Regions from separate parts of the Marinobacter sp. UBA5687 genome, predicted to be linked through region 1. Evidence: predicted binding sites of a transcription regulator. Region 1 holds the regulator's gene; the other holds the start of a gene.
What was found. Region 1 encodes FliA, which starts transcription of late flagellar genes. Its sites were predicted from a motif close to CTAAAGTTTNNNNNNNNNNNGCCGNTAA; they were not measured.

Region 1 (5,427 bases):
GCCGGGCGCCTGGAAGATGGCTGGAAGCAGTCACTGAAAATGCTGGCGACCGGCGTTCGCACCGGTCGCGAAGACTGGCTTGATGCCGGGGGGATCTATGCCCTGGTCGGGCCGACCGGGTCTGGCAAAACCACCACCATTGGCAAACTGGCGGCTCGCTATGTGCTGGAGCATGGCCCGGATTCGTTGGCCCTGGTGACCACCGACCGCTACCGTGTGGCCGCCCATGAGCAGCTGTTTGTGTTCGGCAGAATCCTGAATGTGCCCGTGCGGGTGGTGGATGAGAGCCATTCCCTGGATGACATTCTTGATGAACTGTCGGATAGGCACCTGGTACTGATTGACACTGCCGGCCTGACCAGTGCCGACCGTGGTTACCAGGAACAACTGGCGGAGTTGGCTCGCAGCGATCACAATATCCGTACACATCTGGTGGTCTCTGCCACCAGTCAGCCACGTATCATGAAATCCGTGTGGCATTGCTATAAGATGGCAAACCTTGCAGGCTGCATCATGACCAAGATTGATGAAGCCCTGACCCTGGGCGAAGCGCTCGGATTCGTTATGGAGACCAGCTTGCCGGTGGCCTGGTACACCGATGGCCAGAAGATACCGGAAGATCTCCAAAGGGCGGAGGCTATCCCGCTGGTGCGTCTGGGCGTAGAAAGGCTCAGGGCCGTGCAGAGCGCGCAGGCAATAGCCGAAGGTGCCTGAGCCTCGCCAGCGACAGAATAAAACACCGGCACGCGTGCCCGTACAAGAACGTAGTAAGAGACTGATAACAGTATGAGCAGACCACATCCGGTTCAGGTGATTGCGGTTTCCGGCGGCAAGGGCGGTGTCGGCAAGAGCAATGTTTCGGTCAACCTAGGTATCGCCCTGGCCCAGAAGGGGCGCCGGGTTGTCTTGCTGGACGCGGATCTTGGGCTCGCCAACATCGATGTGTTGCTTGGCATTACCGCCAATCGAAATCTGCAAGACGTACTCAACGGCGATTGTGATCTGAAAGATGTGCTGGTGAATGGCCCTGGTGGCATCAAGATTGTTCCGGCATCATCCGGCACCCAGCGTATGACCCAGCTCAGCGCCATGGAACATGCCGGCCTGATCAATGCCTTCAGTGAGCTGGGCGACCAGATTGACGTTCTGATTGTGGATACCGCCGCGGGTATTTCTGAATCGGTGGTCAGCTTCCTGAGGGCATCGCAGGAACTTCTGCTGGTGGTCTGCGACGAACCTACTTCCATTACCGATGCTTACGCCCTGATCAAACTGATGAATCGGGATTACGGCACCAACCGCTTCCGCATCCTGGCAAACCAGGTCCGCAATGAGCAGGAAGGCCGCCATCTGTTTGAAAAACTGACCCGGGTCACCGAGCGTTTCCTGGATGTGGCACTACAATATGTAGGTATCGTGCCTTACGACGAGGCCGTCAAGAAAGCCGTTCAGAGGCAGAAAGCGGTATTGGATGCCTATCCGAGGGCGAAAGCCTCGCTGGCTATCCGGGCTCTGGCCGAAAAAGTGGACAGCTGGCCTTTGCCGTCCTCTCCCAGGGGGCATCTCGAGTTCTTCGTGGAGCGGCTCGTCGAAGTCTGATCTGAATCCAGTCCTACAAGAAAACCGGATACATGACATTGGCGAAAAATCTGGGAATTTACCATCAGGCCGGCGCCAGGAGCCCTTCAGCCCTGATTGAAGAGCATGCGCCGCTGGTCAAGAAAATCGCCCTTCATCTCATGGCCCGACTGCCTGCATCGGTGCAGCTCGAAGACCTTATGCAGGCCGGTATGATTGGTCTGCTGGAGGCTGCGCAGCGCTACTCTTCAGGCAAGGGTGCGACCTTTGAAACCTATGCCGGCATTCGCATCCGTGGCGCCATGGTGGACGAAATCCGCAAAGGCGACTGGGTGCCCCGCTCAGTGCATCGTAATGCCCGGCGAATCGCCAGTGCCATCAAACAAGTGGAAGATCGTACCGGGCGCGAGGCCCAGGATGCCGAAGTAGCTGAAGAGCTTGGCATTGGTCTGGACGAATATCACGCTTCACTGGCCGACGCCAACAGTGGCCGACTTTTTAGCCTTGATGAGCTCAATGAATCCGGCGAGCTGCCGATAGAAGAAGCAGAGGCCAGCGATAATCCGCTGGACGGTATTGCTTCCGGCGCTTTCCAGCGCAGTCTGGCGGACGCCATCGAGCAGTTGCCTGAGCGCGAAAAGCTGGTGTTGAGCCTGTATTACCAGGAAGAACTGAACCTCAAGGAAATCGGCGCAGTGCTTGGGGTCAGTGAGAGCCGGGTAAGCCAGATTCACAGCCAGGCGGCACTGCGGCTGCGCAGCCGGTTGGCCGAGTGGCGGGATGACGACAACGACTGATCGGCCGGGTGCTGTGTTTCTCTTTCAGCAGGCTGTGTAGCTTTTGGTAACCGATGCTTTACAACGTGCGCAAACACCACACAATAAGCAGTTAAGGTAGCAGCCTGCTAGACTTTCAAAAAGGCTGAATGAATTCCGGGTGTTACTGACTGGAGGTCCCATTGGACAAGAACATGAAAATTCTCATTGTGGATGACTTCTCCACAATGCGACGAATCATCAAGAACCTGCTGCGAGATCTTGGCTTCACCAATACAGATGAGGCCGATGATGGCAACACGGCGTTGCCCATGCTCCGAAGCGGCAAGTACGACTTCCTGGTGACTGACTGGAACATGCCCGGCATGTCGGGCTTTGATCTTCTCAAAGCTGTCCGCGCTGACGAAAACCTGAAGAACCTGCCGGTTCTGATGGTGACGGCAGAAGCCAAGCGGGACCAGATCGTGGCCGCGGCTCAGGCCGGGGTAAACGGATATGTGGTCAAGCCTTTTACGGCAGCCGTGCTCAAGGAAAAGATCGAGAAAATCTTCGAACGAATCCAGTAACCAGAGGTCGGATGGCTCGCCATGAGTGATACCAAACAGAACCATCAGGGCCTTGATCCGGAGGTGGCGGAGAAACTGCAAAAGCAGGCCTCCGACCTGGCTGAGAATGTAAACGCCGGGAATTATGCCAAGGCGATGACCCTGATCAATGAACTGAGCGAGGTTCGCGATCAGAGTCTGTACCGGGAAGTGGGCCGACTCACCCGCAGCCTCCATGAGGCAATCCGGAACTTCCAGATAGACCCGCGTAATGCCGAGCAGAAAGAAGTCCTGTCGAAGATGAGCGACGCTTCTGACCGTCTGGCCTATGTGGTGCAGATGACCAGCCAGGCAGCGAACCGCACCATGGACCTGGTCGAGGAAAGCATGCCCGTGGCTCATTCCATGAGGGATGAAGCGGTTGCCTTGCGGGACGAGTGGCAGCGTCTGCGCCGCCGTGAAATGGAACCTGCGGAGTTTCGCGAGTTGTATGGTCGCATCGACAAGTTCTTCGCCGGCCTGACCACAGACTCTGACAGTCTGTACCAGAATCTGTCGGAAATCCTGCTGGCTCAGGACTTCCAGGATCTTACTGGCCAGGTTATCCAGAAGGTCACCGCTTTGGTGAAAGAAGTGGAAGACAATCTTCTTGGCTTGGTAGTGATGGCCAGCCACGTGGATCAGCTGACCGGCACGGTGCACCAGATTGAAGAAAAAGAAGAATCGGCCGAAAAAGGGGTAGGGCCCCAGATCAAGGCCGATGAGCGGGAAGATGTAGTTTCGGGACAGGACGATGTGGACGATCTGCTGTCCAGTCTCGGATTCTGATAATAAAGAGGGTGACGCATGGCGTTAGATGCTGATGAAGAGATCCTGCAGGACTTCCTGGTAGAAGCCGGCGAGATACTCGAAAAGTTGTCGGAGCAGCTGGTGGATCTGGAGCAGCATCCCGATGACAGCGATCTGCTGAACGCCATTTTCCGTGGCTTCCATACCGTGAAAGGGGGCGCAGGCTTCCTTCAGCTGGAGGCACTGGTTAACTGCTGCCACTCGGCAGAGAACGTGTTCGATATTCTCCGGAATCACAAGCGCAAGGTCACTCCGGAACTGATGGACGTGGTTCTGGAGGCGCTGGACAACGTTAACGCCATGTTCGAAGAAGTTCGAAACCGGGAAGAACCAACGCCCGCGCCGGACGAACTGATCGAAGCCCTGGACGCCCTCGCCAAACCCGAGTCAGAGGATGCACCAGCGGCGGAAGCGCCAACCCCGGCACCGGAGCCGTCGTCTGCGGAGGTCGGGCAGCAAGGGGACCAGGGCGATATCACTGACGAAGAATTCGAGCAGTTGCTGGACGCGTTGGCGGATGAAAAATCCGACGGCCAGAAACCGGCCGGCAACGAGCAGGTGAGCAATCCGGCTGAATCCGCCGGCAGCTCAGACAGTGATGAAATTACCGACGACGAATTTGAGGCCTTGCTGGATCAACTCCACGGCAAGGGCCAGTTTGCCGGCGCGCCTGCGGAAGAGGAAACAGCCAAGGCAGATACCAGCACCAGCGGTGGTTCAGAAAAATCATCCGCTGACGCCGATCTGATTTCCGACGACGAATTCGAGAACCTGCTGGACGAACTGCATGGCAAGGGCGCCGGCCCAAGTGCCGGGTCTTCCGACAGCGAGCCCAAACCGGCGCCTGCTCCATCCGGCAAGGCCGAACCGGCCCCGGAACCAAAGAAAGCAGAAGCCAAAGCCGAGAGCACGGCCGCTGCCAAGCCGGCCTCTGCGCCCGCGCCTGCCCGTGAGGCCGCACCCGCTGGTGAAACCACGGTTCGGGTAGATACCAAGCGCCTGGACGACATCATGAACATGGTGGGCGAACTGGTGCTGGTACGGAACCGCCTGCAGCGTTTGGGTTCCGAAAGCGAAGACGAACACATGCACAAGGCGGTGGCCAACCTCGACGTAGTGACTACGGATCTTCAGGCTGCCGTCATGCAAACACGGATGCAGCCGATCAAGAAAGTATTCGGCCGTTTCCCGAGGGTGGTGCGTGATCTGGCCCGAAGCCTGAAAAAAGAAGTGAACCTGGTGATGCACGGTGAGGAAACCGACCTGGATAAAAACCTGGTCGAGGCGCTGGCTGACCCACTTGTGCACCTGGTCCGAAACTCCGTGGATCACGGTGTCGAAGCGCCGGACGTACGGGAGAAGGCCGGAAAACCCCGAGCCGGAACCGTGACCCTGTCGGCGGAGCAGGAAGGCGACCATATATTGCTGTCCATCGTCGACGACGGTGCCGGTATGGATCCCAATGTCCTGCGCCGCAAGGCGGTAGAAAAGGGTCTGTACGATCAGGATGCGGCAGACCGCCTTACCGACAACGAGTGCTTCAATCTTATCTTTGCGGCCGGTTTCTCCACCAAAGACCAGATTTCCGATGTCTCCGGTCGCGGTGTCGGCATGGACGTGGTGAAAACCAAGATCGGCCAGCTCAATGGCCAGATCAATATCATGTCCGAGCAGGGCAA
Region 2 (5,427 bases), on a different contig from region 1:
TGCTCGGCTACCGACTTGTCCAGCAGCCGGTTTTCTTCATCCAGATGATCCTGAAATTCGTCACCGGGTAACCAGCGAGCAATGAACGGTCGCTGGTCGGCCTCCGGCTCGCTGGCCTGGAAGGTGGCTTCGACCCGGTACCAGGGCTTGGGCTGGAAGTGCTCGATGGTGTTGTCGCGATCCACTACCAGGCCAAGCACCGGGGTTTGCACCCGGCCCACGGAGTAGACACCCTGTTCCCCCTGGGTTTGATAGCTGAGGGTATAGAATCGGGTGAGATTGATGCCGTAGAGCCAGTCGGCCCGTTGTCTCGCCAGGGCGGAATGGGACAGTGGACGGAATTCCCGGTTGTCTCTGGGGTTTTGGATGGCGCGGGCTACCGCCCTGGGGGTGAGGTCGTTAATCAATACCCGTTTCACCGGTGCCCTGGCGCCGAGATAGCGCAGGACTTCGTCGACCAGTAGCTGGCCTTCACGGTCTGGATCTCCGGCGTGGGTAATCAGGTCGGCCTTGCGAATCAGAGCTTCGAGCACTTTGAATTGCTGGCGCACGCTGTCTTTGGGCACCAGTTGCCAGGGCTCCGGGAACATGGGCAGGTCTTCTATCCGCCATTTCTTCCAGGCCGGGTTATAGCGGGCCGGCTCGGCGGGCTCCAGCAGGTGGCCAATGCACCAGCTTACCGTGGCAGCATCCGGCCCTTTACCGCATCGTATCCAGCCCTGGCCTTTTTCGTGGGGGCCGGGAAGTGCGGCGGCGATGGCTCGGGCCAGGCTTGGCTTTTCAGCGATGTACAGGTGCATGGCTATCTGGGGGTTGATTGCTGGCAGAGGAATGTGTCGCTTTGGGGCTTTTGTGTCAAGGCCTTCGGGCTTCCGCGGCTTACTGTAGTAGACTGGAAGAATTGGTGTAGGCGGCTATGAAGGAGTTAGTGAACGATGAAAGTACAGAAAAGCATTGAAGAGAAGCTGGCCAATGGCTTTGATGCCAGCCTGATTTCGGTGGAAAACGAGAGCCATATGCATTCGGTGCCACCCAATTCTGAAACCCATTTCAAAGTAACGCTGGTGTCGGCGGATTTTGAGGGCCAGATGAAGGTGCGGCGTCATCAGGCGATCTACAAGGTTCTGGCCGATGAGCTGGCGGGCCCGGTGCATGCTCTGGCGTTGCACCTGTATACGCCGGAAGAGTGGCAGGCCAGTGGTCAGGCGTCTCCGGATTCACCCAACTGTATGGGTGGCTCGAAAGGCGATTCGGCAATGGACAAGAAGCTTCAACAAGGAGCTAATGGATGAGCCAGTTTTTCCAGATTCACCCGGAAACACCGCAAAAACGTTTGATCAAACAGGCGGTGGAGATTTTGCGCAAGGGTGGGGTGATTGTGTATCCCACCGATTCAGGTTACGCCCTGGGCTGTCACCTTGGTGACAAGCAGGCGGCAGACCGTATCAAGCGGATTCGGCGCCTGGACGACAAGCACAACTTCACCCTGGTGTGTCGTGACCTGTCAGACATCGGGGTTTATGCCAAGGTGGACAATACCCAATACCGGTTGCTGAAGAATTTTACCCCGGGCCCGTACACTTTCATTCTGGACGCGACCAGCGAGGTGCCTCGCCGTTTGTTGCATCCCAAGCGTCGATCTATCGGTATCCGGGTTCCGGACAATGAGATAGTCCGGGAGTTGCTGGGTGAGCTGGGTGAGCCGATTATGAGCAGCACCCTGATTCTGCCGGGCGAAACCGAACCGTTGACCGACCCTTACGACATCCGCGAGATCCTCGGGCATGAGCTCGATCTGATTATCGATGGCGGCTTCTGCGGTATGGAAGCCACCACGGTGGTTAACTTTACCGGTGATGTGCCCGAAGTTACGCGGGTGGGCAAGGGCGATCCGGCGCCGTTTCAGGTGTGAAATCGCTGCTTTGAACCCGGGCTTCAGGCCCGGGTGTTCAGGCTGAAGGCGTAGCGTTGGTGTGCCGAAATACCAGCCTCGGCGGGCGTTGCGGTGCGGCGAAGGCTGTCGTAGCGGTGAATGACGTCTTGCAGCCCGTTGAACTGCTGGTTCTCGCTGAGCAGTGAATCCAGCAGGGAATTGTTCACCCCATAAGCCTGATTGAGCTTGAGTGCGTTATCCATGAAATGCAGGGTGGGTTCGGTCACACTCAAGCGGCTCAGCGCCTCTCCAAAGCCCCGGTTGTTGTTGAGATCCTGTTGTATTTTCTCCCGCACCTGGTCGGGTATTTTACCGTCCAGCTGAATACTGCCTTGCTCGGTTTTGCTTACGCTCAATGCGGTTGCCGGGTGCACGTTGTACTCGGCAAGTTTGTGCCGCAGGGTTTCTCGAACGTAGGACAAATCCTGGGCAACCGTCTGTTTGTACTGGGTCAGTGGCAGTTGCCGGGTTTTCTGACTGGCCGGGTTGCGATCCTGCCTCTGGGATGGTGTGAATCGGTCGTCGTTGCTGCTCTGGGGCTCACCTGCGGCGGCGCCTTCATTGGTTTTACCGGCGGGTGCGTCAGTGCGCGGCGCACGGTTGTCCATGGCTTGCTGAAAACGCGTGCTGGCCTGTAATAGTGATGTCAGCAATGACATGGTTATCTCCCCTGAACGGAAAATCTCTGCCGGATATATCGGAATTAGCCCGTGATGCATCAGACCTAGCAGGTTTCGGGCCAACCTGACTTGCCTCGTGGTCCGGAGGCGCCGCGATGAATGTAAAACATTGCAACGAATGTCATAGAGCGGGCGTCGGGATGATCTGCGTCATAAAAAAATTGATTCATATCTATAAAGTTATGCGCCAATTCGCCGTCATTACTCTTGGATGTCCAGATCATCTTCCGTTGTCGGGGTCACATGAAAAAACAATACTCAATCCGTTTTCTGTTGCTGGCAGCACTGGCAGCGGCTTTCACCGTCATTCTCGTGTTTACGGTTGTTTACAGCGCCCAGTCCCAGCGAGCCCACCTCGAAGAGTACAGCCACAAATATGTGGACGGTCTGGCAAAGTCCTTTTTCGATGGCCTGAACACCATGATGGTGACAGGTACCATTAATAACCGCGATGTTCTGCGGGAGAAGGTGATGGCTCCCGAGGACGTACTGGATGTCCGGGTGATCCGCAGCGATCAGCTGAATGCCATGTACGGTGCAGGGAATGCCGCCGAACAACGCCGTGAGCCACTGGACATGAAAGCGTTGGATGGTGAGCGGGTAGAACACTATTCCGAGAACGACGCGGGTCGTGTCTACACGCTGATCGAGCCGGTCATTGCCAGCGAAAACTATCAGGGCGTGAACTGCCTCGGCTGTCACCAGGCCCAGGAAGGGGACGTGCTTGGCGCTATTCGAGTCGACTATTCTCTGGCGAAAAGTGACGCGCGCCTGCAGCAGCAGTTGATGGTGAGTGGCGGTATTCAGATTCTGATCTTTGTGGTTATTTTCATACTGACTGCCGTGGTATTGGGGCGGCTGGTGTTTTCCCGCTTGCGTCGGCTGCACGACCGAATGGATGAAATTTCCCGTAATTCGGATCTCTCCATTGAACTGGACGTAACCCGAAACGACGAGATCGGCTCGGTCTCCCGTGCTTTCAATCGGATGGTTGCAAAGATTCGCGCCAGCATGCATACCGTGATGGATAGCGCAGAGCAGGTGGAAGCGGCGGCCCGTACCATTGCCGGTAAAGCAGAGACCACAGAAAGGGAAGTTCTTGCCCAGAAAGAAAACACCGACCAGGTGGCCAGTGCGACCACTGAGATGGCGGCTTCCGCCGTGCAGGTTCGCGAGAATGCGGTGACCACCGCACGGAAATCTGCTGATACCGCCAAATCTGCAGAAACCGGGGAGAATCTGGTGCGAAATGCCGTGAAGGGTATTGAGTCTCTGAATGCAGAAGTGCAGAACGGAGCCCAGCGAATTGAGCAGCTGGATCAACGGACCACGGAAATGGCCTCACGGCTGGAGTTGATTTCCGAGATTGCAGACCAGACCAACCTGCTGGCCCTGAACGCGGCGATTGAAGCGGCCAGAGCCGGTGAGCAGGGCCGGGGCTTTGCTGTGGTCGCGGACGAGGTCCGGGCGCTTGCCTCGCGCACTCAGGCGTCTACTGAGGAGATTCGCCACACCATTGAGGGACTGAAGAAAGAGGTGGTGGATTGTGTCGGTACCATGCGCCATGCCTCGGAACTCGCCCAGCACCAGGTGGATTCAATTCTGAAAGTGGAAACCGAGCTGCAAACCATTGCTGCAGCCGTGCGTGAAATCACTGGCCTGAATGAAGAAATGGAAAGTGCGGCTAACGAGCAGAGTGAGGTGTCTGACTCCATCAATCAGAACGTGATTGAGATCAGCCGCTCTGCCGAGCAGACTTCCAGCGATGCCCAGGAGACCGCGCGGATTGCAGGGGATCTGCTGGCCATGGCGGAAACCCTGCGCAAAACCATCGAGCAGTTCCGCCTGTCCCAGAGCTGAAGTGGGCGATTTTACCGGGGCGTTCAGCCCCGGTGATCAGACACAAACGGATTGGTGGCTCGTTCCTGGCCGAACGTAGACATGGGCCCGTGGCCACAGATGAAGTTCACGTCATCCCCCAGAGGGAACAGCTTTTCCCGGATGGAGTGAATCAGGGTGTTGTAATCGCCTTTCGGGAAATCCGTGCGGCCAATGGAACCATTGAACAGCACGTCACCTACCTGGGCCAGTTTTGAGCCTCGATGGAAAAATACCACATGGCCTGGGGTGTGGCCCGGCGTGTGCAGTACTTCCAGGGTTTCATTGCCCACGGTGACGGTGTCGCCGTCTTCCAGCCAGCGATTGGGCGTGAACACCTCCGGCGCCGGAAACCCGAACATCTGTGCCTGCATGGCCAGGCCCTGAATCCAGAAGTTGTCGTCCTTGTGTGGGCCTTCAATTGGCAGCCCCGCGGATTTGGCCAGCTCCGCCGTGCCGCCGGCGTGATCTATGTGGGCGTGGGTGAGCAGGATCTTCTCCAGAATCACGCCTTCGTCCTCGGCTGCCGCCAGAATGCGATCCAGGTCCCCGCCAGGGTCCACCACCGCTGCTTTGTGGGTTTCGGTACACCAGAGCAGGGTGCAGTTTTGTTCAAAGGGGGTGACGGGTACGATCTTGTACTTCAGCGACATACTGTTCCAGTTTGTTCAGATTTGATTTTGCGGTAGAGAGCATCCGGGGCAATGTCTGCTTCATTGGGCCAGCAGATGGCTCCGAACTCATCAACCTTTGCTTGAGCAAAGAATGCCGGGTCTTTCAGGGGCTCGAACATCGGGCCAAACAAACGATCTGCAAGGCTGATCTCGCCGTGAGTACCATCATCGAAGGTGACGGCCAGTACGTAATCGGCCTTGGCTTCCACATGGGTGACTCTGGGCATGCTGTTCATTCCAATGGCTCTATCTTCTTCAGTGG

Region 2: the regulator FliA is predicted to act here: its motif matches at 2,788-2,815, upstream of B3Y70_RS08405 (methyl-accepting chemotaxis protein).

Annotation. Positions count from the first base shown of each region.
Region 1 is NZ_DIHV01000003.1:16,007-21,433, reverse strand. It holds gene flhF (flagellar biosynthesis protein FlhF) at 1-714, shown strand, start outside; gene B3Y70_RS00225 (MinD/ParA family protein) at 787-1,599, shown strand; gene B3Y70_RS00220 (RNA polymerase sigma factor FliA) at 1,632-2,375, shown strand; gene cheY (chemotaxis response regulator CheY) at 2,537-2,920, shown strand; gene B3Y70_RS00210 (protein phosphatase CheZ) at 2,942-3,727, shown strand; gene B3Y70_RS00205 (chemotaxis protein CheA) at 3,746-5,427, shown strand, end outside.
Region 2 is NZ_DIHV01000083.1:794-6,220, forward strand. It holds partial or broken gene B3Y70_RS08385 (DNA topoisomerase 3) at 1-800, opposite strand, end outside; gene B3Y70_RS08390 (BolA family protein) at 936-1,292, shown strand; gene B3Y70_RS08395 (L-threonylcarbamoyladenylate synthase) at 1,289-1,912, shown strand; gene B3Y70_RS08400 (hypothetical protein) at 1,936-2,592, opposite strand; gene B3Y70_RS08405 (methyl-accepting chemotaxis protein) at 2,857-4,473, shown strand; gene B3Y70_RS08410 (MBL fold metallo-hydrolase) at 4,497-5,144, opposite strand; gene B3Y70_RS08415 (DUF2442 domain-containing protein) at 5,135-5,401, opposite strand.